2 linked regions of the Idiomarina loihiensis L2TR genome follow. The main gene of each other region encodes a partner of the protein of the gene in region 2 in a complex. Links are inferred from orthologs where the notes say so. Each region holds a gene or a part of one and is shown on either strand. Other genes may lie near its edges.

What was found.
Region 1: the proteins of uvrB (region 2) and uvrD are in contact, whole or in part, in a crystal structure (PDB 7EGT), measured with the Thermus thermophilus proteins. The link is inferred for Idiomarina loihiensis L2TR from one-to-one orthologs. Residues at the interface, in WP_096411307.1 of Thermus thermophilus: Glu23, Leu25, Arg26, Asp27, Gly28, Glu29, Arg30, Phe31, Arg55, Glu326, Asp327, Phe328, Glu379, Ser382, Gln383, His398, Gly400, Arg401; in WP_096412145.1 of Thermus thermophilus: His654, Arg656, Phe657, Gln666, Asp668, Glu669, Lys680, Arg681, Leu682, Ser683, Lys685, Tyr686, Ala687.

Annotation. Positions count from the first base shown.
Region 1 is NC_006512.1:2,734,035-2,748,738, forward strand. What follows is about bases 432-3,340. They hold uvrD (DNA helicase II), read right to left. Parts: upstream 3,018-3,340; coding sequence 846-3,017; downstream 432-845. Other genes in these bases: IL_RS13065 (OsmC family protein), read right to left, coding at 432-770; IL_RS13075 (HAD-IA family hydrolase), read right to left, coding at 3,115-3,340. In the rest of the region: EamA family transporter RarD, read left to right, coding at 1-371; more of IL_RS13065, read right to left, coding at 348-431; more of IL_RS13075, read right to left, coding at 3,341-3,825; IL_RS13080 (tyrosine recombinase XerC), read right to left, coding at 3,852-4,754; IL_RS13085 (DUF484 family protein), read right to left, coding at 4,741-5,436; dapF (diaminopimelate epimerase), read right to left, coding at 5,433-6,260; lysA (diaminopimelate decarboxylase), read right to left, coding at 6,263-7,525; LPS translocon maturation chaperone LptM, read right to left, coding at 7,522-7,668; hemC (hydroxymethylbilane synthase), read left to right, coding at 7,761-8,702; IL_RS13105 (uroporphyrinogen-III synthase), read left to right, coding at 8,677-9,438; IL_RS13110 (uroporphyrinogen-III C-methyltransferase), read left to right, coding at 9,431-10,558; IL_RS13115 (heme biosynthesis HemY N-terminal domain-containing protein), read left to right, coding at 10,555-11,718; IL_RS13120 (YceI family protein), read right to left, coding at 11,738-12,319; IL_RS13125 (cytochrome b), read right to left, coding at 12,319-12,870; IL_RS13130 (IS110 family transposase), read right to left, coding at 13,396-14,427. UniProt on the Escherichia coli protein: A helicase with DNA-dependent ATPase activity. Unwinds DNA duplexes with 3'-5' polarity. Translocates on single-stranded DNA with 3'-5' polarity. Initiates unwinding more efficiently from a nicked substrate than double-stranded DNA.
Region 2 is NC_006512.1:1,914,709-1,929,503, forward strand. Bases 7,401-10,400 are described here. They hold uvrB (excinuclease ABC subunit UvrB), read right to left. Parts: upstream 9,918-10,400; coding sequence 7,884-9,917; downstream 7,401-7,883. Other genes in these bases: IL_RS09170 (DUF2919 family protein), read right to left, coding at 7,401-7,636; IL_RS09175 (DUF2061 domain-containing protein), read right to left, coding at 7,566-7,784; IL_RS09185 (MATE family efflux transporter), read right to left, coding at 9,910-10,400. In the rest of the region: IL_RS09125 (aspartate/glutamate racemase family protein), read left to right, coding at 1-53; IL_RS09130 (DNA-3-methyladenine glycosylase I), read left to right, coding at 67-750; IL_RS09135 (outer membrane protein), read left to right, coding at 847-1,464; IL_RS09140 (SIMPL domain-containing protein), read left to right, coding at 1,622-2,335; IL_RS09145 (DUF502 domain-containing protein), read left to right, coding at 2,387-2,992; IL_RS09150 (YchJ family protein), read left to right, coding at 3,037-3,414; IL_RS09155 (GGDEF domain-containing phosphodiesterase), read right to left, coding at 3,411-4,742; IL_RS09160 (IS110 family transposase), read right to left, coding at 5,004-6,035; IL_RS09165 (hypothetical protein), read right to left, coding at 6,098-7,057; more of IL_RS09170, read right to left, coding at 7,130-7,400; more of IL_RS09185, read right to left, coding at 10,401-11,268; IL_RS09190 (pyridoxal phosphate-dependent aminotransferase), read left to right, coding at 11,402-12,589; IL_RS09205 (glycosyltransferase family protein), read right to left, coding at 13,501-14,532; IL_RS09210 (phosphatase PAP2 family protein), read right to left, coding at 14,529-14,795. UniProt on the Escherichia coli protein: The UvrABC repair system catalyzes the recognition and processing of DNA lesions. A damage recognition complex composed of 2 UvrA and 2 UvrB subunits scans DNA for abnormalities.

The sequences.
Region 1 (14,704 bases), 810 kb from region 2 along the record:
TCCCGGTAATGCTTATTTATCTATTTGTGTTTGCCGAATCAGCCAGTAGTGATTTAACCGCTAACCCGTGGACGTTAAACCTGTTGCTCGTTGCCGCCGGGCTGGTCACAACCATTCCACTACTGTGTTTTACCGCAGCAGCACAGCGCCTGCGTTATGCGACACTGGGTTTTTTCCAGTATATAGCTCCAACATTAATGTTTGCTTTGGCGGTAGTGGTTTACGGTGAGCCTTTAGAAGAAAGTAAGCTGGTCACTTTCATTATTATCTGGAGTGCGCTGGCACTGTACAGTTTCGATTCTATTATACAGCGCCAGCGTGATCGTAAAGCGAAGAAGAAGTTAGCTTCAGCTGAGGCTGGCATCCATTGAGATTTCAGCCTTCAGCACTTTGCTGACAGGACAGCCTTCTTTCGCTTTTTCAGCCAGTTTCTGGAATTTGTCTTCGTCAATATCCGGAATACTGGCTTTCACCTTCAGATGAATTTTAGCGATACTGAAGCCGTCACCATCTTCTTCTAACGACACTTCGGCTTTAGCATCAATACTGTCCGGCTCATAGCCAGATTCACCCAGCATTAACGAAAACGCCATGGCATAACAGCCTGCGTGCGCCGCACCCAGAAGTTCTTCCGGGTTGGTGCCTTTGCCTTCTTCAAAGCGGCTCTTAAATGAGTACTGGGTACTGTCTAAAACACCACTTTGCGTTGAAACAACGCCTGAACCTTCTTTTATACTACCTTTCCACTGTGCATTTGCAGAGCGTTTCATAAAATGCCTCCGACATTGTATGTATGTACCTTAAAGGTAGTCGAAGAATGCGGTTTTTGATCACCTCTTTACACTTTAGAAAACCGGATCCAGTCGTGCATAAGCAACAACCAGCCACTTGCTGCCGACATTGTCGAAGTTAATCTGAATTCTGGATTGCGGACCGGTACCTTCATAATTCAACACCGTACCTTCGCCAAACTTCGGGTGGCGCACGCGTTGGCCTAATGAATAACCCGTTTGCTCAAAGCTTTCGTGGCTGGCTGCGTTATTGAACCGGCCATAACTGGCGGGCTTTTCTACCCGGGTTTGCAGCCGAACTTCATGCAGAGTGTCCGCCGGTATTTCACTGATAAAGCGACTGACTTTATGAAACAGTTCCTGACCGTAAATACGGCGCTGTTCGGCATAAGTAAGCACTAACTTTTCCATTGCGCGGGTCATACCTACGTAGCAAAGGCGGCGCTCTTCTTCCAGCCTTCCGGGCTCATCCATCGATTGCTGAGACGGGAACAGGCCCTCTTCCACACCGGTCATAAATACTAATGGAAACTCCAGACCTTTCGCACTGTGCAGTGTCATGAGCTGTACGGCATCCTGATATTCATCGGCCTGCTCTTCACCAGCTTCAAGCGAAGCGTGTGCTAAAAACGCATTCAGCGGTGTCATGTCTTCTTCGTCGTCATCCAGAGTGAAGTTTTCACAGGCAGTCACCAGCTCTTTTAAGTTCTCGACCCGGGTTTCCGCTTTTTCGCCTTTTTCGGCCTCGTACATGGCCATCAGACCGCTTTTCTTAATGACTTCGTCACTCAGGCGGCCTAATGAAAACTCTTCGGTTTCGTCGTCTAAGTTCTCGATAAAATCCAGAAACGAACCCACCGCGTTACGCGCACGCCCGGCCAACTGCTTTTCATTGACCATATATTTTGCCGCCTGCCATAAAGACTCTTCACGTTCTCGGGCAGCCTGGCGGATCATATCCATAGTACGATTACCAATGCCCCGCGTCGGCGTATTGATCACCCGCTCGATAGCGGCGTCATCGTCGCGGTTGCCGAGAATTCGCAAGTACGCTAGTGCGTCTTTTATTTCCTGGCGGTCGAAGAAACGCAAGCCGCCATAAATACGATACGGGACGCGCGCATGCAGCAACGCTTCCTCTAAAATACGTGATTGTGCGTTACTTCGGTATAAAATGGCGGAGTCTTGCAGCGAACCGCCCTGATCACGCCATTCTTCAATTCGTGCTACAATATAACGGGCTTCGTCCATTTCATTGAAGCCCGCATACAGGCTTATCGGCTCGCCGTCGTTACCGTCTGTCCATAAGTCTTTACCCAGACGCCCCGAGTTATTGGAAATAACCGAGTTTGCGGCGCGCAAAATGGTGCTTGTAGAGCGATAGTTCTGCTCCAGACGGATAGTCTCAGAGCCTTCAAAATCCGATAGAAACTGATGAATATTCTCGACTTTGGCACCACGCCAGCCATAAATGGACTGGTCATCGTCACCAACAATGGTCACACTGTTCTGGCTGCCAGCCAATAAACGGATCCAGGCATACTGGATTGAGTTGGTGTCCTGAAACTCGTCGACTAGAATATGGCGGAAGCGGTTTTGATAATGCTCGCGGACAATGCGGTTATTCCGCAGTAACTCGTGCGCACGCAGCAGCAATTCGGCAAAATCCACCAGGCCTGCACGGTCACAGCTTTCCTGATACAAAGTGTAGATTTCTTTTAAGGTTTGCTCTGTAGGATCGTAGGTTTCAATGTGCTGCGGGCGCAGACCTTCGTCTTTTTTACCATTGATGTACCACTGCGCCTGCTTTGCCGGCCAGCGTTTATCATCCAGGTTTAAGCTTTTAATTAAACGCTTAATTAACCGTTGCTGGTCATCACTGTCAATTATCTGAAAGTTTTGCGGCAGACCAACGTCCATATAATGCGCACGCAATAAGCGATGCGCCAGACCATGGAAGGTACCAATCCACATACCACGTACCGAGCTGCCTACCAGTTGCTCAACCCGTCCGCGCATTTCGGCTGCCGCTTTATTGGTAAAGGTAACAGCCAGAATACTAAAGGGCGAATACTGCCGCTCCTGAATAAGCCAGGCAATGCGGTGCACCAACACACGGGTTTTACCACTACCGGCTCCGGCCAGAACCAGCATGTGACCGTCGGTTGCAGATACGGCCTGCTGCTGTCGTTCGTTTAAATCTGCCAGAAGCGGGTGTGTACTCATTAGCGGTCACCTAAATCATTATTGAGAACTGTATTACGTTATGCCGTCAGTGTAATAGTGCATCACTGTATAAGCAACCAGTAGTTGTTCGCCGGCTTTAATCCAATAAAAGCCGTTGTAGCTGATTCAGGTTATGCAAAGTAACGGTTGGCAACACCGATAAGTGCGCAGTGGTTCCCAGCCCCGAGGTTAGCCAGGCCGACTGCCAACCATGACGCTGCGCGCCAAGAATATCGGAATATGGATGATCTCCCACATGTAAGAACTCATGCGGTTGCAACTCAGGTAACTTTCGTTCAGCGGCGGCGAACATATCGGGCAGGGGTTTGCCGCGAATGCCGTCTCCGGGCTGAATCACCAGCTCGAAGTACTTAGCCAGACCAATTTTATCCGCATTAACATTGCCATTACTCAGCGCAATTAATTTGTAACGCTGCGACAGAGCCTCCAATAATTTTATACTGTCTTGTGGCACTTCAAAGTTACTGCGCTCGGACAGAAACACATCCATAATGGTATTCGCGGCCCGTGCCGAATCATCAACACCGAACTTCTCTAACCCCAGCTCCAGGGTCTTCAGGCGCAGTTTGGTCATATCGCTGGCAAAAGTTTCGTCAGTACGGCTAACCTCATCACGGAAGCGGCGCCAGTGGTGCATGTCCCACTCAGCAGTTTGCGGGTATTGTTCCGCAATATAGCTGTGAGCGACTTCTTCCGTACGCTGCATAACCGGCACGTTGTCATAAAGCGTGTCATCTAAATCAAAACTGATAACTTTGGGTAAATGCCAACGGCGGTGGAACTGCATAACGCGTTACTCTTATTTGATAAAAGTTAAGTCGATTTTTTCCGGGCGCGCGGGTGGGCGCTGTCATAAACACTGGCTAAACGTTTAAAGTCCAGATGAGTATACACCTGAGTTGTGGATAAGTTAGCGTGTCCAAGCATTTCCTGCACAGCGCGCAAATCACCACTGGATTCCAGCATATGAGAGGCAAACGAATGCCTTAACTTATGCGGGTGCAAGTCACCCACCACACCTTGTTGTTTGCCCCAGTAATTCAGCCGCTGCTGCACAGTACGGGGGCTAATACGCTGTAGCCTTTTGCTCACAAAGAGCGCCAGCTCAGGCTTTTGATTTAACCAGGCCTGACGCACTGACAACCATTTTTTTAAGGCTTTTTCAGCACAACGACCAAAGGGCACAATACGCGTTTTGCTGCCTTTACCGGTCACCCGTAATTGCATCATACGGTGGTCAATGTGGTCTAGATCAAGACTCACCAGCTCCGCCAGACGAATACCACTGGCATAGAGCAGCTCCATCATGGCGGCGTCTCGAATGGCTAAGTCATCATCTGTGGGTAAATCCAGCAAATGAGAGATACTGTCCACATCGAGGTTTTTGGGTAAGCGTTTGGGAATTTTAGGTGCCGATACTGACATGGCCGGGTTGTCATCCATAGCGTTAGATTCCACCATGAACTGACAGAAAGTGCGCCATGCCGATAGTTTTAAAGCGATACTGCGTTCACCCAGCCCATTGCGCCGCCAACCGACTAAAAGCCGTTCAATAACAGGGACACGCAGCGCTTTAGGTTCCGTTATTTTTTGCAGTTCAAGAGCAGTCAGATCAGCGGCGATAAGGCGCTGGTAATTCTTTAGCGTTAGCTCCGCTAAGCCCCGCTCTCCCTGCAGTTGTTGCATCCATTTTTGCTGCCAGTCATGCAGCTTCATGGTTTTGCAGTAGCCCCGGTAACAATGCGCTGAGCAAGGCCTGTAGCTGATTGATCAGTAACTTGTCCATTGCCGGCTCAAAGTGACTGGCGTTAGTATTACCAACCGCCAGCATCCCCAGTTCGCCATTGTCACCCAACAACAGCAGTGCCACTGAGGCTATTTCTTCGTCTTGAAACAACAGCTTATGCTCTTGCTCCGTTAAGCGACCGAGATAAATAGAACTTTCATTGAAACGTTTGCTTAGTAGCTTTTTGTGAGTGTCGGAAGCAAAGCTGTATTGCTCGCCTAAATCGACCGGGCTGTCGAAAAACTTCAAGGACAAGGCCGGCATTTCCAGCTCATTCTCAAAGGTGTTTTGCAGTTCATCCAGAACCTGACTCAGGCTCTGACAGCGCAACAGACTTACGTATAAGTTGCTGTAAGCCGAGAAAATCGCTTCATTGCGGCGCGCGTTTATCATCAGCTCGGTAATTTCTTCTTCCAGCTGCTGTACGCGCAAACGCAGCTTTTGCTGCTGCCGTTCAATTAACGAGACGGCGCCTTTTTCACTGTGTTGAAACTGTAACTGAGCCAGTAAGTCATCGTTTCTCGTGAAAAAATCAGGGTTCTCTTGTAAGTATTCTCTTATAAGGCTGTCGTCTAAACGTTCATTTGCAATCATTTTCGATTCGCTACTCATAACACCATTTGTCCATCGTAAACTAATTCTGCGGGGCCGGTCATTTTTACAGGCTGCCCCTGCTGCCAACGGATAATTAAGTCCCCGCCGGGCAAGCTGACTTTTACTCGCTCATTTAATAAGCCTTGCTGAATGCCGGCTACAGCTGCGGCGCAGGCGCCACTGCCGCACGCCCGAGTTTCACCAACACCACGCTCAAACACGCGCAGTTTAATTTCATCAGCCGATACTTTCTGCATAAAACCTACATTCACGCTTTCGGGGAACCGCTCATGCGCTGCCAAAGCCGCTCCCAGAGTTTCCACGGGTGTCGTGTCGACGTTATCCACAGCGATAACACAATGCGGATTGCCCAGACCAAGAACACCACAAAGAACCGTTTCTTCTTTTACTCTCAAAACATAGGTCTGTTCTGCTTTTTGCGCTTTAAAAGGCACCGCCGCCGGTTCGAATAAGGGTTCGCCCATATCCACCGTCACCTGACCGTCTTTCTCTAAGTGCAGAACCATTTTTCCGGCCTTGGTACTGACTTTAAGGTGATTCTTATTGCTTAAGTTTTTAGCTTTTACAAACTTCGCAAAGCAGCGGGCACCATTACCACATTGAGCAACTTCGCTGCCATCGGCATTAAAAATGCGGTAGTGAAAATCCAAATCAGGGTCATAGGGCGGCTCAACTAACAGCATCTGATCAAAACCAATGCCCGTGTGCCGGTCTGCCCAGCGACGTATTTGGTCTGGGTTCACATATAAATTCTGAGTGACGTTATCCACCACCATAAAGTCGTTGCCGAGCCCGTGCATTTTTGAAAAATGTAATAACATTTTTATTGGCCTTCCTGGTGTAACAAGTGCTCGCCCCGGACGAGATCGTTAAAGCTTTCACGTTCGCGGATCAGTGTAGCATTATCACCTGAGACCAAAACCTCGGGCGGGCGGCCACGACTGTTATAGTTAGACGCCATAGTAAAACCATAGGCACCGGCATGTTTAATGGCCAGTACGTCGCCCTGTTGCACATTTAAATGCCGTGCGTGTCCGAAAAAGTCGCCGGTTTCACACACCGGGCCGACAATATCATTCAACTGGTCGCCGCCGCGCTTATTTTCGTGCGCGGGTAAAATGTCGTGCCAGGCCTGGTACAAAGACGGACGTATTAAATCGTTCATGCCGGCGTCAACCAACACAAAGTTCTTATCTTCTGAGGGTTTAATGTATTCCACTGTGGTCAGCAAAACACCCGCGTCTGCGGTAATAGCACGACCGGGTTCCAGTACCAAAGTAATTTGCGGGTAATTCTCGGCTAACTTGACCAGTTCCTTTAAATAAAAGGACTTATCCAACGGCTCTTCCGGCTGATACGCCACACCAAAACCGCCACCTAAATCCAGGTGTGTCAGCTGGACACCGTCTTTTTCCAGTTCCGAAACCAGGTTAAACATGCGCTGCGCGGCATCGAGGAAAGGCTCAGCTGTCATTATTTGTGAGCCAATATGGCAGTCCGCACCAATTAAATTAATATTAGGTAGGCTATGCGCCTTCAGAAAAACCGGCTTGGCCAGTGACATGCTAATGCCAAACTTGTTGGCTTTCATGCCTGTGGCAATGTACGGATGCGTTTTGGCATCAACGTCGGGGTTCACTCTTAACGACACCGGAGCCTGTTTGTCCATGGCGGCAGCAATGTCCTGAATACGCTCAAGCTCCGCCTCAGACTCTACGTTAAAGCAGCCAATGCCCGCTTCCAGCGCCATAATGATTTCGTCTTTTGACTTCGCTACACCGGAAAAGACCACGTCGCCAGCTTTACCACCAGCCATGAGTACGCGCTGAAGCTCGCCACCGGAAACAATATCGAAACCTGCGCCATGCTCAGCCAGTAACTGCAAAATAGCTAAATTGCTATTGGCTTTTACTGCATAACACAGCTTATGAGGTGCGGGCCAGTATTGCTGAAACTCACGCCAGTTTTTTAGAATCTGACCTTTGGAATAAACATACAAAGGCGAACTAAAACGCTCAATAAGACTCTCGACGTCGCAGTTTTCAATATGAAACTGACCATTTTTATAGTCAATTAATTCGCTCATTTGGTGTCTTCCGCTGGCGGCTCTGCAGGTGTATTTTGCTCTGGCATAGGCTCAGGCGTCAGTGGTCCTTTCTGACCACAACCGACTAAAGTCATTAAAATGGCTGATAGCACCAGCGTCTTGATTACAATTCGACTAAACATCGCTAAACTATAGGTATTCCGTTTGGGTTTCTATGATGCCTATCATCGCACCAGATACCTAAAAAGTCATTAATCGTCGTAAAGGAAAACGAATGACCCAACGCGTTAGAATTGCAACACGCAAAAGCAAGCTGGCTTTATGGCAGGCTGAACACATTCAACAACGCCTTGAAGAGCTGCATCCGGGCCTGTCGGTAGAGCTGGTTCCTATGTCTACCAAGGGCGATGTCATTCTGGATACCCCGCTGGCAAAAATTGGCGGTAAAGGCTTGTTCGTAAAAGAACTGGAAGTGGCGATGCTGGAAGGCCGTGCTGATATTGCCGTACACAGCATGAAAGACTTACCGGTTGAGTTCCCGCCGGGGCTGGAGCTTCACACCATTTGCGAACGCGAAGATCCGCGCGATGCTTTTGTATCCAACAACTACAAAAACCTTAATGAGCTGCCGGAAGGCGCAGTAGTCGGAACCTGTAGTTTACGTCGCCGCTGCCAGGTAAAAGAGCAGTTTCCACATTTAGTCATAAAAGATTTACGCGGCAACGTTCAAACACGTTTACGCAAACTGGATGAAGGTGAATTTGATGCCATTATCCTGGCGGCATCGGGTCTCATTCGACTGGAGCTGGGAGACCGCATTACCTCCTTTATTCCGGTGGAGCAGTCATTACCGGCTAATGGACAAGGCGCACTGGGTATTGAGTGCCGCAGCGATGACGACGAAATGAAAGCCTTACTTGCACCGCTGCAATGTCAGGAAACCCGTACCCGGGTGTTAGCTGAACGGGCAATGAACCGCGGGCTGGATGGCGGCTGTCAGGTGCCTATTGGTGCTTATGCAGAGCTGGAAGGTGATGAAGTCTATTTACGCGGCCTGGTTGGTGAACCTGATGGCGGAAAAGTGCTTCGTGATGAAGTGCGCGGCCCGGCGTCTAAAGCCGAAGAGTTAGGTTCAGAGCTTGCTGAGCGGTTACTTAAACAAGGTGCAGCTGAAATTCTGAGCGCAGTCTATGACAGTGAATCCAGTCACTCATAAAGCGGTTTTACTGCTGCGTCCGGGCAAGAGTCCGGACGACTTTACCCAACAGCTGCGCAAAACTGGCAGAGAATGCTTTGTTCACAGTTTTATTGAGATAGAGCCTTTACCTGTGAATAAAGAGCAGCTGACCCAGATTAAACAAAAGCATTGGGACGGCATTGTTATTGTCAGTAAAAATGCAGCTCATTATGCCTCCCGGGCTGGTTTTAGCGGGGTTCCTTCTAAATATTATGCAGTCGGTCCGGGAACCGCTTCTTTTGCGTGCAAACATTTAAACACTGCCGTGAGCTGTCCGGCCTTCATACATCAGTCGGAAGGGTTGCTGGAGTTGTCTGAATTACAAAAACTGCAGCAACAGAACTGGTTGATCATTCGCGGAGAAGGCGGTCGTGAATTATTGGCGGATGCCATACGAGCTCGCGGAGCTTCTGTCGATTACTGGGAAGTGTATCGCCGAAAACAACTCACATTGAACGACCCTGAACTGATTCAGCAGTGGATAAGCTCAGTTGGTACTATTGTTGTTACCAGCGCTGAACAACTGGGATACTTTTTGTCGTCTATGCCAAACTCTGCCCAAAGCTGGCTGGATAGCTGTCAGTGGATAGTTCCAAGTCATCGCCTGAAAGGTTTGATTCCTTTCGGACAATCAGACAATATCAAAGTGACAGGCAGTGCAGCGGACGCCATATTAATGAATGCGCTAATAGCGGATGGAAAAACTCATGACTGAAGAGAATAAAATTGAGAACGAAGAAGTTCAGAATAATGAACAAAGTAGCGAGAAGAGCACAGAAGAAGAAACCATAACCGCCGAGAAAAGTAGCGGGCGTTTCTTCAAACGCTTAGTCTGGCTTATTGTTTTAATCGCTATTGTCGCCGCCGCATACTGGGGCTATACGCGTTTCCCTGGTTTATTTAAGACAGACTCTGAACAGGTTAGTGAGCAACCGCAGGAAGATCCGATTGAAACGCGCTTTAAACAACTGGAGCGCTCTGTTGGAAACCTGGAGCAGCAACTACAAAACACTGTTCAGGCTCGCGAGCTGGATAAGCTGAGTAACACCGATCAGCAGCTAGAGCGCGAGTTAACCAGTTTGCGTCAGAGCCTCGAAGATCTTCGTGACGACATGCGCAAAACGCCTGCCGAAAAAGCGGCTTACTGGCGTCTACTGGAAATAAAACAAACCTTATCGGCGGCTGCACGAATGATGTGGAGCCAGGACGACTACAAAGCGGCGCTGCAACTTTTGAAATTAGCCGACCAACAGTTGGCGGGTATCGACAGTCGTAACGCAATTCGTACCCGCGAGAAGCTAGCGGGCGATATTGAGCGAGTGAATGCCGCAGTTAAAGCAGACAATACTGACCTGGCAATGCAACTCGTGGGTCTGCAACAACGCGTGTCAGACCTGCCCGACGAAGTAAACAGTAATCAACAGCGCTTAAGTTCTGACACCCAGAATGTCAGTGGTGATGTTAATGACTGGCAAACGAACCTGAGTGCTAACTGGCAGTCCTTCCTTGATAACTTTATCCGCATTCAACCCGTAGACAGCGATCCTAAACCTCTGCTGAGTGCGACCCAGCGCACAGCAATAAACGAACGCATTCAACTACTCTTTACTCTGGCTCAACAGGCGGCTGTAAAGAATAATGATGAATTGTGGCAGAGCTACCTGGACCAATTATCTAAGCTAATTGCGCAGGTAAAAGGCGATGGTGCAGCTTCACAGGATATTATTTCGCGTATTCAGTCACTAGGCCAGGAAGACTTTGAACAGCAGAGTATAGAGCAGCTTGAATCGCTGGACTTCATCGCTCAGGCTATTGAGCAGGGAGATGCCTCATGAAATGGATCATAGCTCTGGTTGTCATCATTATATTGGGGGCCATTATTGGACCACTCGCGTCGGGTAACGCGGGCTATGTTTTAGTTCAGTTTGCCGGAGTAGCGATTGAGACAACCGTAGTCGGCCTGTTTGTCGTTACTATTGTGGCAATTGCCGTACTCAGTGTTGTGGTGTCGTTACTGCGCCGGCTGCTTAGCAAAACCCGCCAGGGTCGGAAGTGGTTGGCAAATCGAAGCGAACGTAAAGCTCAGAACATTTTTCAGCAGGGCATACGCGAGCTGCTCGATGACAATCCCGAAAAAGCAACTGAGAGCCTGTCTAAGGCTTACAAAAAATCTCCTGATAACAACATTGCCGCGTTAACTGCAATTGCCGCCTGCCTCAATAAAGACGCCGGAAAGGCAACTTACTGGCACGATGAAGCAGGGGCATTTTATGATAATGCAGATACACTGCTTCAGCTTGTTTCTATTGAACAGTCAGTAAAAAAAGACCCGACAGAAGCGGATAAAGAGATGCGAAGCTTATTAGAAGCTAAGCCACACTCTGCCAATGTACTTAAGTTAGCTTATCGGGTCTTTAAAGCGTCGGGAAACTGGCAGCAACTGAAAGAGCTATTACCTGAGTTGCGCCGTGTAACCGACCTTGCTCCAGCCGAATTTGACCGTCTTGAATATCAAGTCTATTTTGAACGCTTTGTTGCTGAGGGTCGCAAAAGTAACGAGATGCTGTACAACGAATGGCGCAGCCTTCCCAGTAAACAACGCAGCGACGCAACCATCAGGTTGAGTTATGCCGCCGCGTTAAAACATTTAGGTGATTACGAAGTCTCTGCCAGAGTGGTTTTAAAAGGATTAAAAAGAGGGGAGTTGCAACCAGCTGCCGTTAACTCTTTGCATTTATTTAATGCGAAATCGGAGAAGTTGCTGGAGTTTGTTCAAGCTCAGTTGAAACAAGATCCGGAAAATAGAGATTACCTCTATGCTCTTGCACAAATCGCTATGGATAATCAGGATTTCTCGTTAGCGCAACGTGCTTTGAAAAAGTTAGCAGAAATTGAACCCAGCAGTCACGTCTACCGCTTATTGGGCAATGCTTATCATGCTCTTGGTGATAGTCAGCTAGCTGCTAACGCCTATAAAGAGGCGTTAGCTCACTAGTTAAACGTTGGCGCTGTAATTATTGACGTATACCTTCAATTGACAGCGTCAGCTCAACTTCTTTAGCCGTTGGGCCTAAGTTATAGTCAATTCCGTAATCGGCCAAGGTTAGGTCTACTTCACCTTCGAAGCCACGACGGAATCCGCCCCATGGATCTTTACCTGCACCAACATGCTCAACTTCGATAGCTATCTCTTTGGTTACACCATTAAGGGTGAATTCACCATACATAGTGCCTTCACCTTTATCGTCATCGTCCGGAACATACTTAGTACTTTTGAACGTTGCAGTAGGGTGCTCAGAAACACTCAAGAAGTCATCGCCACGTAAGTGTTTGTCACGCTCAGCGTGGTTAGTATCAACGCTGGAGGTATCGATTGTGACGTTAACAGAGGCATTCTCCGGTGCATTCTCGTCATAGCTAAAGGAGCCTTCGAAGTCGTTAAAACGGCCGTATAACCAACTGTAGCCTAAGTGACTAATTTTAAACTCAATAAAGGCGTGTTGACCTTCAGTATCAATTTTATAGTCTTCAGCTATAGCTGCCGACGTAAATAACGCACTACCCGCTACAGCGGCTGCAACTAATGTCTTTTTCATTATGATTTCCTCTTAGTTTTTCCAAACATTCGAATAAGTGTGCTGTCTCTATTAATAAAATGATGTTTCAGCGCTGCTAACCCATGCCCACCAGCCAGGATCACTAAAGACAACGCTGAATACCAATGTATGTCACCAGCAATATCTTCTTGCTTTGGTAAATCGGTTATTACTGCTGGTACCGAGAACCAGTCAAATACGCTGATAGAACTACCATCTGCTGTTGAAATCAAAAAACCGCTAATCATTACTGTGAATAGCAGTAAATAAAGTAAAAAGTGGCCTGCTTTTGCTCCTAACCGCTCGAACTTGCTACCTAAAGGTTTAGGCTTAGTATTGGTTAAAGTCCAGAACACTCGTAAAACCGTTACAATAAGTAAGGTAATGCCAAACGATTTATGCCACCAGGGGCCAAGACGATACCACTCGTCGTAGTAGGTCAGAGTTAGCATCCACCAGCCTAAAGCAAATAAACCAAATATTATTAAGGCCGACAGCCAGTGAATTAATACTGCTGTCAAACCGTATTTATCTGATGTGTTTTTCCACATAAAGTTTTCCTGATTTGTCTAAGTTTTATGTTAGTTCATATTTATAGAATGAAAATACGTATTATTAGTAGATTAACATCTAATTAATAGAATGTAGTAGCCTGATGCTTTTGCATCAGGTGGGGTGATTGTGGTGGACGCTCGGGATAGAGTAATCGAAAGGCCGGTTGGTGAGCTGGGTACCGGGGTAAATGCGCTGCGGCTTCAGCTTTAAAAGGAGTAAAGGAGTAAAGCCTCAGAGAGCTCACCTGACGTGAATGTCATATATGGTCCCCTCCCGTTTTGCAACGGCAACTCGTGGTAAATGTCGGGGCGCTCGCATATATACGGCCTGTTTATGGTGCGCGCTTTGCGCACCTGGCCTGGATGAACTCCGCACGACAACTGGCTTATCAGGCTAACGTACTTTATGTACGGACGTTCAACAGTCTCAGTTGTCGTCGGTTTACCCTATTTTACCATCCTGTTGACGTTTGCAACTCCCGGAAGGAATGAACCTTCGCTGTGCTCTTTTACTGAATGCTGTTAAGCAGCAGTCATCCGGTAATCTTCTTTATTCTTTAACATCGCCCAGATTATCCGGGCGTGCTTGTTAGCCAGTGCCACCGCTGCAACGTTGTTGCCTCTGCGTTTAGCGACATCCTGTGCCCAGAGGCTCAGCCTGTCGTGGCGCTGTTGTGCCACCCGCAGTGCCGAGCGGGCGCCATGCACCAGCAGTGTCCTGAGTTTGGTGTTCCCTTTTTTGGTAATACCGCCTAAACGGTCTTTACCGCCACTGCTGTTTTGCCGTGGTACCAGTCCCAGGTATTCCGACAGGTTGCGGCCGCGTTTAAATTCACTCACATCACCTATCAGTGCCAGCAGCGAGGTCGCTGTTATCGGTCCGATACCCGGCAGGGTCATCAGCCGCTGACTGTCTTCATTCCTTTCGGCCTGTGTCGCTAAGTGCTTATCCAGCGCTTTAACTTCTTCATCCACCGCTCGCAGCATCTGATAGAGCCGGTTGATGAGGTCCCGTGACTGAAGCGTCAGCGCATTGCTGTCGTCTTCCAGTACCTCCGGTACTCTCTGTAATATCGTACCGACTCGCTTCGGTAAAAGAATGCCGTATTCGGCCAGTTGCCCCCGCAACCTATTCGAGAACTGCGTTCTCGTCTGCACGAAGCCTTCCCGCTGATTGACCATCAATGCTAAGTCCTGCTGCTCAATGCTTTTCAGCCTGACCGTCTGACGGTTGGGTCGTGATGCCGCCTCGGCTATTGCCCGGGCGTCATTCGCATCGTTCTTCTCACCCTGCAGGTACGCTTTGACGAAACGCGGTGGCAACGCCACCGTTTTATAACCCAGCTTTTCACATTCGCGGCGCCAGTAATGACTCATGCCGCAGGACTCAACCGCTACTTCACAGTCATCCGTACGGCTCAGCGTCGCCAGCTTCGCTAACACTTTATTGCTGCGCAGTTTTTTATTAAAAACTTCCTGCTCATTTTCATCCAGCGCCAAAACCTGAATAAAATCCTTTGCCAAATCCAGGGCAATTCTGTTTACAATAGCCATTGGTCCTCTCCACTCTGTTCTATAGAAGCTTGAACCTCTATATTGGCACATTGCGATGCCGCTTAGGAGGGAGGGGACCATCTCATCAGGCTACCCAGCAGACATAAAAAAACCCCAGCCGGTTTGGCTGGGGTTATTTATTTGTAGTCTGGACAAGGTTTCGAAGAGCTCAACCTGTTCAGCGGGGTAAAGCCAAATGGTTGGCTTTACCAGGGACCCGCTTCACCCTACTCTCGTCGTAGGTCACCACCAGAAATAAAAAAACCCCGGCGCGTTA
Region 2 (14,795 bases):
TCGATACCACGGAACTGCACTGCCGGGCTATTGCCGACTGGATGTTGAAATAACAGCAGGTTAACCATGACAGACCTAACCACAGACTTTTCTCAATTTTATGAGCGCGCTTGTCAACGCAAAGGCGGCGAAAACGCTATGCTTTCACGCATGCCAAAAGTTACACCTGCAAGCGAGCTGAAACAGCTGGATGACCGGGTCATTTTATCAACCATTACCCGTTGTATTTTCCGCGCCGGTTTTGTCTGGCGCATTATTGAAGCGAAGTGGCCGGGTTTTGAAGAAGCCTTTAAAGGCTTTGTGCCTCTTTACTGGCAACAAGTGCCCCCAGAAGTCTTAGAGGCACTTTCCAAAGATGAACGTATTGTCCGCAACCAGCAAAAAATAAACACCGTGCCCGCTAACGCACGAATGATTGTGGAAGTAGCCGAAGAATACGGCAGTTTTGGTCAGTTTCTGGCTCAATGGCCATCGAGCCAACAAGCGGAGTTGTTGCATTATCTTAAAAAGAACGGTTCGCGATTAGGCGGCGTTACCCCACAGTATGTTTTGCGCGAGCTTGGCTGGGACGGTTTTATTCTTTCCAATGATGTTATCACCGCGTTGACCAACTACAAGCTGATAGACGCTTCTCCCACCAGTCAAAAAGGGTTAAAACAAGCTCAAAGTGCGTTTAACCACTGGCATCAGCAGACCCAGTTACCTTACAGTCATTTGTCGCGAATTCTGTCTTACAGCGTAGGAGAATAGACGCTCGTCAATCTCTTGTCAGGTTAAATATAAAGCAATTGAAGCACTTAGCTATTAAAGGTATATTGCCCGCTTTTCTCAACCAAGGAGAGACTTATGAGAAAAGCTGTTATCGCATTGGCAATGCTGACCTTACCTGGCGCAGTTCTAGCTGAGACCCCTAACTGGAATAAAGTTGATGCGTCCTATCTTGATACCGATGTTGGCGTTGACGGAGCTGGCGATCTTTCTTTCGACGGATTCAGAGTCGGCGGTTCGGCCGCTATTAATCCGGACCTCGTCGTTTTAGATAACCTTTTCGTATTTGCAGATTTCGACTCTGTCTCCAATGACGACTCAGGTTTCGATTTAGATATCGACTTTCTGTCAGCAGGTATCGGTTCATATAAGCACTTAACTAACACCACTGATTTATACTCGACAGTATCGTTTGAACGAGCAAAATTTTCAGGTTCTGGCCAGGGACTGTCGACATCGGCATCCGAGAATGCCTGGGGTGTTGGAGTCGGACTTCGCTCTATGATAGCTCCAAAAGTTGAGGTCGATGCTAAGGTGGACTATATCGCGTTTGACGAAGATACTTTTCGCTTTAGTGTATCTGCTTTCTATCACGCGACAGCAAACCTGTCGTTTGGTCTTGGCTATGAGACATACGGTGAAGTCCAGTACCTCGATGTTGATAGCCTAAGTGCTACCGTACGCTATTCATTTTAATAAACTTAACTATGCTTTCCCCCCTGCTGCTAACCCGCAGCAGGGCCAAATTAAACTCTGGATAAATTCCCTTCTATCGCCTATAAATAGTTGAGTGTACGCACACATTAACTCCCGTTGCCATAAGCCACTCTTTCTAAAAACTATGGGGATTTTGATGAACTCAACTAAGAATACTCTGATAATAAGCATTTCTCTTATCATCAGCTTCGCGATCGTTAGCATTATCGGTTCAAATGCAGTGCTTGAGCACAAGTCTATGGAGCGCAGTGTGACCGTAAAAGGGTTATCCGAACGAGAATATCTTGCCGACACAGTTATCTGGCCTATTCAATTTACCGCGGCAAGCAACGATTTATCAGAAATTTATGAAACTATGGAAGCCTCCAATAAAAAGGTCATCGCCTTCTTACGGGAGAAAGGCATTGAGACGGACGAAATATCCTCATCTGCCCCTTCCATTACAGACAAATCTGCACAGCGTTACGGCTCTTCTCAACCCGCAGAATTTCGTTATACCGCCACACAAGCTATTACTGTCTATTCCAGTAACGTAGAGCAGGTTCGCAGTGTCATGGGAGACCTTGCCGAGCTGGGTAAAGAGGGGATTGTTCTCAGCAGCGACGATTATCAGGCGCAACCTGAATACTTATTTACCCGGTTGAATGAGGTAAAGCCCGAAATGATAGAAGAGGCCACTAAGAAAGCCCGGGAAGTAGCAGAAAAATTTGCGACAGACTCGAACTCTCAGTTGGGTAAAATCAAACAGGCACGTCAGGGGCAGTTTAGTATCAGTGCTCGCGACCGACACAATCCTCATCTGAAAAATGTGCGGGTTGTATCCACCATAGAATATTACTTGTCCGATTGATTTATTCGTTTCACAATGCGGCTAACTCTTTGCCAAAAGGCTTATTAAATAATGAAAAGAACGCTGCAGTATTTGTTTAAAGGGTTAGCCATTTTACTGCCCATTGTTGTGACCTTTGCGTTACTGCAATGGCTGCTAGTTACCATCGAAAATTGGCTTAAGCCTATATGGATAACCTTACTGGGTGAGTCTTCCTATTTTCCGGGGCTCGCCTTTATTAGCTTTTTAGCTATTGCTTTGCTTATTGGTTTTAGCTCCCGCTGGAATTTCATTGATTCTCTCTGGCAGCTTCCCGGAAAACTTATCAACCGGCTGCCACTGCTGCGCAGTCTTTACGGTACCATTAACGATGTCTTTGAAATGATGTCGGGCAAAAACTTCGCTGAAGAATCTGTTGTATTAGTCACACTTCCCGGCAGCAAACTGCGGCTTATTGGTATTGTCACCAAGAAAAGCGGAATTAAGGGTGACCGCCTGTCGGAATTGATGAAAGATGACCAGGTGGCGGTATTTTTGCCCATGAGTTATAACGTCGGCGGCTATATGGTCATTGTGCCGGCGGATTGTATCGAGTCACTGACTATGAAACCTGCCGATGCCCTGCAGCTGACAATAAGTGGGGGCCTGGGCAAAAATCACTCCGGCAAAACAGATTAAAAACTGCAGTTGAAATCAGCGCGCGTGCTGGTAAAGTTCGCGCTATGAAACTATCTGAACCCTGCCCTTGCGGCCTCGATAAAACCTATCAACATTGTTGCTATCCATATCATAATGGAGAATCACTTGCGTCATCGCCTGAAGCCTTAATGCGTTCACGCTACAGTGCCTTTGTCGGACGCTTAGCAGGCTACTTAGAAGCAACATGGCATAGCAGCTACCGCCCCGCCTTTCTCGATTTAAGCGACTCACCAAACTGGCTTAAATTGCAGGTTATTTCTTCCAGCGTAGATCAGAATAAAGGGCAGGTGCATTTCCGCGCATTTTATCGCGACGGAGATGATATTGCTTTTATGGAAGAAAAATCTGATTTTATTTTCGAAGACGGCAAATGGTATTACTTAACCGGCCAGACAACTTAAGACAGCTGCTGACCGGTTTTATCTAAAAATACCAGACCGTGGGTTTTAACATGCTTCTCATAACGAGTTACTGTTAACGGCTTAGAAAAGTAAAAACCCTGAAACTCTGAAAAGCCAATTTCGGTTAATCTTGTTAACTGAGACTTTTCTTCTACACCTTCAACGACACATTTAATTTTCAATTCAGAGCAAATATTAAAAATGCCCTTAACTAAGCTGTATTGTCGCCCGGATGTTTTTATGCCACGAAGCAGCGCTCTGTCCAGTTTTAACTTATCAATCGGGTAATAAGCCAAGCGGGTAACACTGGAATAGCCGACTCCAAAGTCATCAACCGATACCTTAAAGCCCCAGGACTTCAATTCATTCATAAGCTCTAATGAGTTGACCCTGTCCGACTCCAGACAGGTTTCTGTTAACTCCAGCTCTATCTGTGAAGGTTTAACCGAAAAATCGGCCAGATATTTGACCAGCTTCGAAATAAAATCGGGCTGAGAAAAGTCAAGCAGTGAAATGTTGATGGCTACGGGTAACAGCGGAAAATCATTTTTCTTCCACAGCGATATTTGAGCACAGACTTTCTGAACAATTAAGTCGGTTAAACGACTTATCATTCGGTACTCTTCTGCAATTGGAATAAAAATAGCCGGAGAAATGGAACCCAGTACAGGGCTGTCCCAGCGGGCAAGTGCTTCAAGCCCGACACAAGTGCCATCGGCAGTCACTTTCGGTTGAAAACAAACATCCAACTCGTCGTTCTGTATGGCTTCATCCAAAAGAATTGAGATTTCATGGCGTTCCATAAACTCTTCCGAGTTTTCAGTATCATAAAGATGATAAAACTGGTTCACAGAAGCAAACTTCTTTGCTTCCAACGCACGGGAAACAACAACGTCGGCGGTTTCACCATGCTTAGGAAACCTGGCCACACCGAACTGAAAAGACTGCTGACATTTAATACCCTGAAAGGTGTATTCTTTATCGAGAGAGTTTTTAATATCCAGTAAAACGTCTTTTAATTCGTTCTCTACCGTCTTTGGCAAAATAAACACCAGCTTATTTAACGCAATAGTCGCAGTTAAGCGCGGATGCTGCCGGTGCTTCTTCAACCGGCTGTATGAAGACGCTAAAAGTCTTCTGATAACACTTTCACCATACTTTAACCTGAGGTAGTCCTCGCTTTCACTTTGTGCAACAACCACAAAGAATTCACGATCTGACTTAGAAATTAATTTATTGCATTGCAACTCAAACCAGTCGCTGTTCGGCAAGTTTGTCTGAGTATCCAGGTAACGCAAACGGCGGTTTTCCTGCTCTAAGAACGTCATATATGGTCCCCTCCCGTTTTGCAACGGCAACTCGTGGTAAATGTCGGGGCGCTCGCATATATACGGCCTGTTTATGGTGCGCGCTTTGCGCACCTGGCCTGGATGAACTCCGCACGACAACTGGCTTATCAGGCTAACGTACTTTATGTACGGACGTTCAACAGTCTCAGTTGTCGTCGGTTTACCCTATTTTACCATCCTGTTGACGTTTGCAACTCCCGGAAGGAATGAACCTTCGCTGTGCTCTTTTACTGAATGCTGTTAAGCAGCAGTCATCCGGTAATCTTCTTTATTCTTTAACATCGCCCAGATTATCCGGGCGTGCTTGTTAGCCAGTGCCACCGCTGCAACGTTGTTGCCTCTGCGTTTAGCGACATCCTGTGCCCAGAGGCTCAGCCTGTCGTGGCGCTGTTGTGCCACCCGCAGTGCCGAGCGGGCGCCATGCACCAGCAGTGTCCTGAGTTTGGTGTTCCCTTTTTTGGTAATACCGCCTAAACGGTCTTTACCGCCACTGCTGTTTTGCCGTGGTACCAGTCCCAGGTATTCCGACAGGTTGCGGCCGCGTTTAAATTCACTCACATCACCTATCAGTGCCAGCAGCGAGGTCGCTGTTATCGGTCCGATACCCGGCAGGGTCATCAGCCGCTGACTGTCTTCATTCCTTTCGGCCTGTGTCGCTAAGTGCTTATCCAGCGCTTTAACTTCTTCATCCACCGCTCGCAGCATCTGATAGAGCCGGTTGATGAGGTCCCGTGACTGAAGCGTCAGCGCATTGCTGTCGTCTTCCAGTACCTCCGGTACTCTCTGTAATATCGTACCGACTCGCTTCGGTAAAAGAATGCCGTATTCGGCCAGTTGCCCCCGCAACCTATTCGAGAACTGCGTTCTCGTCTGCACGAAGCCTTCCCGCTGATTGACCATCAATGCTAAGTCCTGCTGCTCAATGCTTTTCAGCCTGACCGTCTGACGGTTGGGTCGTGATGCCGCCTCGGCTATTGCCCGGGCGTCATTCGCATCGTTCTTCTCACCCTGCAGGTACGCTTTGACGAAACGCGGTGGCAACGCCACCGTTTTATAACCCAGCTTTTCACATTCGCGGCGCCAGTAATGACTCATGCCGCAGGACTCAACCGCTACTTCACAGTCATCCGTACGGCTCAGCGTCGCCAGCTTCGCTAACACTTTATTGCTGCGCAGTTTTTTATTAAAAACTTCCTGCTCATTTTCATCCAGCGCCAAAACCTGAATAAAATCCTTTGCCAAATCCAGGGCAATTCTGTTTACAATAGCCATTGGTCCTCTCCACTCTGTTCTATAGAAGCTTGAACCTCTATATTGGCACATTGCGATGCCGCTTAGGAGGGAGGGGACCATCTCATCAGGTTACTCTCCAGCGTTTTCTCTTGTGTGCAATCGACAAATTCATAAACATAAGAGCTGGCTTCCGGAACTTCTAATCTGACAACTTGTTGGTATGTATGCTCATGACGGATAATCTTGCCACCCGTGGGTAATTTGGCATGATTAATATCGGGAAACCAGTTAGAAATAGACTGACAACCACTTCTCGTCGACTCATCTAAACCAAAAATATCACCGGCCTGTTTATTAAAATCTGTAATTAACCCGTCTTCATTAACAATAACTTTGGGTCTTCTCGACTCGGCAAAAAACACCCGGTAAAGCGAGTTCTTACCTTTTAAGTAATCGTTAGACTTTTGAGTTTCCTGATTCAGACGTTTTGCAGCGACTATTGTACGAGCCACTGCGAGAGGAATACAGATGTTAAAAAACAGAAAAATAAGTCCCAAAATATATAGAGACGCATCAGGTAACTGTTCGTTAATTCCTGTCAATTCTGATAAGTCGATATCGTTAAGAATAATATAAAACGGCACAATATTAAGAATGCCGTAGAATAATGCAGCACGTCCACCTAAAAGCATCAACGCTATAAGTGGTGAAGCATACATAAACATTGAGCTAACTTGTGCAAGGCTCAAGTCGACTAATAAAAGATTACAGGACAAACTCGCGGCAATAATCATGACATGCAGAGAATGAGCACAAAAATGATAGTATCGAGTACTTAACCAAAATAGGGTCAGCATCACTCCCAAAAATGTGGAGGTAACGCCTATAGTGAAAATTAAATGCAACTCTAATAAAGGGACAAGCGTATCAATAAAAACAGCTAATGAAAGGAAAGCTCCCGAGAAAAGAATAATTCTTAGTGCGCTGACTCGCCAATTGGGAACACCATTTTCTGACGTTCCTTCGTCTTTAAGCAGAAAAAAGTTATTTAAGAAGTTCATGCTGGCCCGAATCAGTTCTCAGACAGCCATTAAAGAACGTTAAACCTTAAAAATCAACTACCTTTACTCAAGTTACTCTATATTAATCAGGTGCTGTCGATAAAAACGCCAGTGTCTGGAGTTTATTAAATACCAGCCACAAACAAACCAACCAAAAACAATTGCGGCGCGACCAAATGAAAAAGCACCATGTTGTTCAATGAATAGCCAGAAAATAAGTACGGCATCAAAAATTAAAGAGAGTAATAACAGAGGTTGAGCAAAACGCATTAATCTATTTGCCCAGTTAGCTTTGTCTTCACCGACAAAGGTGGTTGCCAGCAAAACAATTAAAGCAGGCAGACCAATCAGTAACATCAGCCCGAACTGCTCTGAACTGGTGTAGAAAAGCTTCAGTAATCGAGTTCGGTCTTCAGAAAAAGTCAGAGATATAATGGCGGCGACATAGCCACGCATTTCAAATAAAAGCACCAGCAGGAGCGAGAGCGGTATACTCGCCCGGCCCTCTTTATCCAGGTATCGTGCTCTCTCTACCAATCGCTGCCCGGCGCTTGTCGCCTCGCTGCCAGATTTTTTCATGGAAATAATAACCTACTGTATTCACTAAAGGTTCAATCAGAGCAATAGCACCACCAAGCACGACATCGCCTGTCATTAACCAGACTACGCCAAAGGCGATGGTAAAATGCATGATACCAAATGATACTGTCTTTACTGCGTCTTTCATAACAATCTCCCGCGTCGACTTTTATTGATTGTTGCCGATTAAGATTGTTACAGCCAATTGATAAAAGCGATAACCCTGTTCGCTGCAGGGTATTTATCTTTAAACCGCTCGTTTAAGTTGTTCGCGCAGTTCAGCGACTTCATCGCGCAGTTTACCTGCTTGTTCAAACTCAAGGTTCTGCGCCGCTTTGTACATCTCTTTCTCTTTAGCGTCGATTTCTTTCATCACCGCTTTCGCGTCTTTAACCACTACCGTGCGGGCATCATACCCGGAGGCCACTTCTGCCAGCGCTTTTTCAGCTTTACTCTTACGAGCTTTAGCTGACCCCTGCCCCAAGTCCATCACGTCGGTAATGTCTTTATTCAGTCCCTGCGGGGTAATACCGTGCTCTTTGTTGTAAGCAATTTGCTTCTCGCGGCGACGGTCTGTTTCATCCATAGCGCGTTGCATAGAGCCGGTAATACGGTCGGCGTATAAAATGGCGCGGCCGTTAACGTTACGTGCCGCACGACCAATCGTCTGAATTAACGAACGATCGGAGCGCAGAAAGCCTTCTTTATCCGCATCTAATATCGCGACCAGCGACACTTCCGGCATATCCAGACCTTCCCGCAGCAAGTTAATACCGACCAGCACATCAAACTTACCCAGACGCAAATCGCGGATAATCTCCATACGTTCAACGGTATCAATGTCTGAATGCAGATAACGCACCTTTATGCCGTGTTCATCCAGATAGTCGGCTAAATCTTCCGACATCTTTTTGGTCAAAGTTGTCGCCAGCACCCGCTCGCCGACCTCTGTCCGCAAGCGTATTTCAGACATTAAATCATCCACCTGGGTGGCAACCGGACGCACTTCTATCTGCGGATCAATCAATCCTGTCGGCCTGACAACCTGCTCAACCACTTCATTACCACTGCGCTCTAATTCATACTTGCCCGGTGTCGCTGACACATACAGGGTTTGTGGCGCTATAGCCTCAAACTCATCAAATTTAAGCGGCCGGTTATCCAGTGCTGACGGTAAACGGAAACCGTATTCCACCAGATTTTCTTTACGCGAGCGGTCGCCTTTATACATAGCGCCAATCTGCGACACAGTAACGTGTGACTCATCAATGATAAGCAGTGCGTTATCCGGTAAGTAGTCCATTAAGGTTGGTGGCGGCTCGCCCGGCGCACGACCGGATAAATAGCGTGAGTAGTTTTCAATGCCCGAGCAATAGCCAAGCTCCAGCATCATTTCAATATCAAACTGCGTACGCTGATTAATCCGCTGCTCTTCTATGAGTTTATTTTGCTTAAGCAGAATATCGCGACGATCTTTCAGTTCATCTTTTATCTTTTCAATGGCTTTAACCAGCACTTCCCGCGGTGTTACATAATGCGTTTTCGGATAAATAGTGGCGCGCGCAACGTCTTTTTCCGTAATCTGTCCGGTTAAAGGTTCAAAAAAGCTAATCCGATCAACTTCGCTGTCAAACAGCTCCAGACGCACCGCTATTTCTTCCGACTCCGCCGGAAAGATATCTATCACATCGCCACGAACCCGGTAAGTACCGCGCTCGAAGGCTGCGTCGTTTCGCTTATACTGCAACTGAGCCAAACGCCGCAGAACGTCGCGCTGATCGATAATGTCGCCACGACGCAAATGCAACATCATTTTCATGTAAGACTCGGGATCACCCAGACCGTAGATGGCTGATACCGACGCAACCAGAACCACATCACGGCGTTCCATCAGAGCTTTGGTAGCTGACAAGCGCATTTGCTCTATGTGGTCGTTAATTGAGGCGTCTTTCTCAATGAAAGTATCGGTTGTCGGCACATAAGCTTCAGGCTGATAGTAGTCATAGTAAGAGACAAAGTATTCCACCGCGTTATTGGGGAAATACTCTTTCATCTCACCATAAAGCTGCGCTGCCAGGGTTTTATTGTGTGCCAGTATCAAGGTAGGACGCTGCGAACGTTCAATGACATTCGCCATAGTAAAGGTTTTACCTGAACCAGTTACCCCCAACAGCACCTGATGCGCCAGACCGGCGTCCAGATTATCGAGCAGCGACTCAATGGCTTTGGGCTGGTCACCCGCCGGCTTGTATTTAGAAACCAGTTCAAATTTCTTAGCCACGTTCTCTCCTCAACTCGCGTGAAAACCACCAATACGCAATAACAGCAGTAAACAGATTAGCGACCACCCCGCCAATGAATAAACCGGTTAAGTCAGCGAGTACACTCCCCAAATAAGAGAGCGGTACGAATAAAACAAATAACCGAATGATACTTAACCACAACGCGTTCATTGGCCGGTGCACAGCATTAAAGCTGGAATTGGTCAGTATAATAATGCCCTGCAACCCGTAACCCAACGGCATAATATAAATAAAGAGCTTAACAATGTCGGCAACCGCCTGCTCTTCGGCAAATACCTGAGCTATCCAGTGTGCGGTTACCAGCATCAGTAAATAAATGATCGCCTGAATGGCCAGCACGGCTTTTAACGCGGTTCGATAGGCTTCTTTCACCCGATCAATACGATCCGCGCCGTAGTTCTGGCTAATTAATGGCGGCAACGACATAGACAACGCCAGTATAATGACGCTGGCCAGTGACTCCAGTCGGGACCCGACACCGAACGCTGCCACGGCTGGAGCTCCATAAGATGCGACAATAGCAGTCATCACTGACATAGCTAATGGCGTCAGCATATTGGCGCTGGCTGCCGGCATACCTATTTTTAAAATACCGCGGGCTGACTTAACCCATGCCTGAAAAAAAGGTCGTCCGGCCGGCGGTTTAGAAGAAACCAGCTTGTTTCTGCGCAGCAACCAAAACACTAAAAAGACACCACTAAACCAGGAAATAACACTAGCAAGAGCAGCACCTTCAATGCCCATGGCAGGAATAGGCCCTAGCCCAAAAATTAAAATTGGATCGAAAATGGCGTTCGCCAACCCACCGGAAGCCATAATAAGCGATGGTGTTCGTGTGTCACCGGCGGCTCGCAGAACCGCATTCCCAACCATAGGCGTAACCAACATCACGCAGCCCAGATACCAGAGCGTCATATACTCCCGTATCAATGGCATTAGCCGTTCCTGTGCCTGCAATAAACTGAAAACCGGATCCATCAGCAGGTAGCCAATAAGCGCCAATGCAGCAACTAGTATGGCGGATACTGAAAGCGCAGAAAAACCGTCAAAATGAGCCTCTTCCGGCCTGTCGGAGCCGTATTTACGGGCAATGACGGCAGAAGTGCCTATGCCTAAACCTATGGCCAGGCTTATAACGGTGAAAGTAACGGGAAAGGTAAAGCTGACAGCCGCAAGAGGGTCTGTTCCGAGCATACTGATAAAGAAGGTATCGACAACATTGAAGCTAATGAGAGTAGCCACACCGAAAATAACCGGCCAGGTCATTTCCCAGAGTTTTTGTCCTACCGGCGCGCTGATAAGACTTCTTGATGCGTCGGCAGCTGCCATTCAATCCCTCCTCAGTTCGATAGCCGAATAGTGTACATGAGACTGTGCTTTGTGGCTACGGAGAATAGACTTTAGCCACTGCGATCCGTATAGTAATGGGCATTTCAACCCTTGCGAAAAACAGGATCTGAACGTGGATTATCAACTCTCTGATCGTATCAATGCGATTCAACCATCGCCGACTCTGGCGGTTACTCAAAAAGCCAATGAATTACGCCAACAAGGCAAAGATGTTATTGGTCTGGGCGTCGGCGAGCCAGATTTTGATACACCAGATTTTATCAAAGAAGCGGCTATTCAGGCGATTCGCGATGGTAAAACAAAATATACTGCAGTTGATGGCATCGACGAGCTAAAAGATGCAGTCATTAAAAAGCTGCAGCGCGACAATAACCTGAGCTACGAGCGCAAAGAAATTATTGTCTCTGCCGGCGGCAAACACAGTATTTTTAATTTGCTCAGTGCCTGGTTAAACCCGGGTGATGAAGTCATTATCCCCGCACCTTATTGGGTTTCTTATCCGGATATGACCAAACTAGTTGGCGCAGAGCCCGTTATTGTTAAAGCCGGTATTGATCAGCGTTTTAAGATCACACCAGAACAACTGCGCGAAGCCTTGACCGATAAAACCCGGTTAATGTTCATTAATAGCCCGTCTAACCCGGCGGGAACGGCATACACAGCAGACGAACTAAAAGCTTTGGCTGAAGTATTGCGTGACTATCCAAAGGTACTTATCGCCACTGATGATATGTATGAACATATCCTCTGGAGTGATTCGGCTTTTGCTAACTTCCCTATGGTGGCTCCGGATCTTAAAGATCGCACCGTTATCCTGACCGGAGTATCCAAAGCTTATGCAATGACAGGCTGGCGTATCGGTTATGCTGCCGGACCTAAACCTATTATTGCAGCCATGAAAAAAATGCAGTCACAAAGTACTTCAAATCCAACCAGCATCAGTCAGTATGCAGCGGCGGCGGCATTAAATGGTGACCAGAGCTGCATTGACACAATGGTAAGTGCATTTAAAGAGCGTCACGACTACCTGGTAGATGCCTTAAATAGTATCGACGGCGTTAACTGTGTGCCCGGTGACGGTACCTTCTACGCGTTCGCACAGGTTGACGAACTAATGGCTAAAGCTAAGGTCAGCAGTGACGTTGAACTTTGCGAAAAACTACTTACCGAAGCAAACGTGGCCCTAGTGCCGGGCTCAGCTTTCGGTACCGATGGTTATTGCCGCCTGTCCTTTGCGACCAGCATGGATGTATTAAAAGAAGCGGTTAAGAGAATTAAAGACTTCTCAGAAAGTTTATAAAATAAAGGTTTTGGCGCCATTTTCCTGAATGAGCACCAAAACCCTATTAATTGAACAGTCATTCCAGCTCAAATCACGCCAATATTGCCCTTTTCTATTTTGATAGTTTTATTACAAATTACTAAAAGTTGACCTCAGATAAAGTCAATCAGATCCCGATCAATTTAAGCAATGTCAAGCCCGATCAACTTATTTTTAGAAAGATTTTTTGGCGCGTTTTTTAGTCAAATTCACTAAGAAATACACAAGTTGCTGATTCTTCAGGCATTGGTTGGTGACGTAATCACCAACATGAGTGTTTATTCATCAAAATAACATAACCCATTGTATTTTATAGAAATTAAATCACTGCGTTATTTTTTAACCAGACCTAAAAATGCCTTCAAACCCGCATGAGTCTTACGACTTAACAGAGTTAAACACAAGGTTATCCACAGATTCCGTGGATAAGATCATGTAGCCGTTATCTACTGCGACATTCAGATATCTGTGGATAATGAGATCAGCGATAAACATAGCACTTATGTTATAGATGAATATTTTACAGTTACTTGACATTGTCATCGACAGCGATTGGCGTATGTTTTAGCGCTAATATGATTAAAAAAGCTATTTTGTCGACTTTTTCGACAACCGAACCGTTTTCCTTTAAAAACCTTCGCAGAATAGTTGACACCCCTGCGTATGAGCTTTAATATTCGCAGCCGTTGAATGTTGTTCCCCAGTAGCTCAGTTGGTTAGAGCGGTGGACTGTTAATCCATGTGTCGTTGGTTCGAATCCAACCTGGGGAGCCAAGCAACATCCAACCTGTTCAATTCCCCAGTAGCTCAGTTGGTTAGAGCGGTGGACTGTTAATCCATGTGTCGTTGGTTCGAATCCAACCTGGGGAGCCACATTTAGAGAGAACCGCCTATACGGCGGTTTTTTCGTTTCTGGACCACAGCCCTGCACTCAGTTCAGTAACCGGCTGCTCAGCGCCTTTAGATATCCACTGAGCTAATTCATCTGCAACACTAGGCCAATATAACCGTTGCGGATTACGTTGGGTTAACCAGCTATCAATTGACACACTGTCGATTCGCTTAAGGACATGCGCCAACCCCTGCTCCTGCAGTATCTGCGCATTCCATTTTTGCTCAAACTGACCGGTCAAAGGTTTTACTGCAAGCGCTTTGCCCTGACTCAGAGCCTCGCAACTGGTTTCAAACCCCGCATTAGACAAAATAGCCGACGCCTTATTGAAGTGAGCGGCAAACTCCGCTCTCGAGGGAGGGTAACACTCAATATGACCTAAAGATTCGCGCTTTGCCAAAGGATGAAAAAAAGAAAACTCGTAATTATCTAAAGGCTGCAATTGTTCAATCACATGCCGTGGGTCTTCAAAGGGTAAATACACAACCACACGTTGCATTAAGCCACCACAGTTATTTTCTTCATGCCTGACCACAGGGGGAATCGCATTACCGGTTGAAAGCCAGTGCATACCGACAGGCTCTGAACAGGGCGCAAATGAAGATATCAGCTTTTTCTGCCACCAGGACAAACGCCGGAACAATTCAGGCTCTTGAAACGCATACTGACGACCCAAGCCAATACAGCGTACTCCGGCTTTCTTAGCCGCCCAGGCGGTTACGGGTTCATAATCTGTGATCACTAAATCGTAATTTTTTACCGGTAACTTTTTTACATCCTGCCAAAACTGACTCCAGTCGTTGTTCAGCAACGTCTTACGTCTTCGTAACCGCCCTTTTTCAGTGACAAAAGACAAACCCTGCTGCCACTGATAATCGCCGAAAACGTCCATATCGAATAAGCCGGCAACATCACGCCCCGATATCAGGTAATCAATATCAACATTATATTTTGCAAGAGACTTTGCCATGGTGTGACAGCGACTCAGGTGACCATTACCCGTGCCCTGTATACCATAAAGAATTTTCATATAACGAACTCCGATACGACAATAGCCAGCGAAGCGCCGGCAACAATATCGCTGGGGTAATGGACACCAACCACAACTCGGGAGGCACCAATGGCGGCAGCCCAGCCAAAACAGACTAAGCCAAGATTTGGGTAGTACTGATAGGTTACTGTAGAAAACAGAACCGCAGCTGCGGTATGGCCAGAGGGAAAACTGAATTTATCACTGGCGACAACCAAAGCGGCAAAGGATAAATTTAACTCACTGGGTCGCTGGCGCCGAAA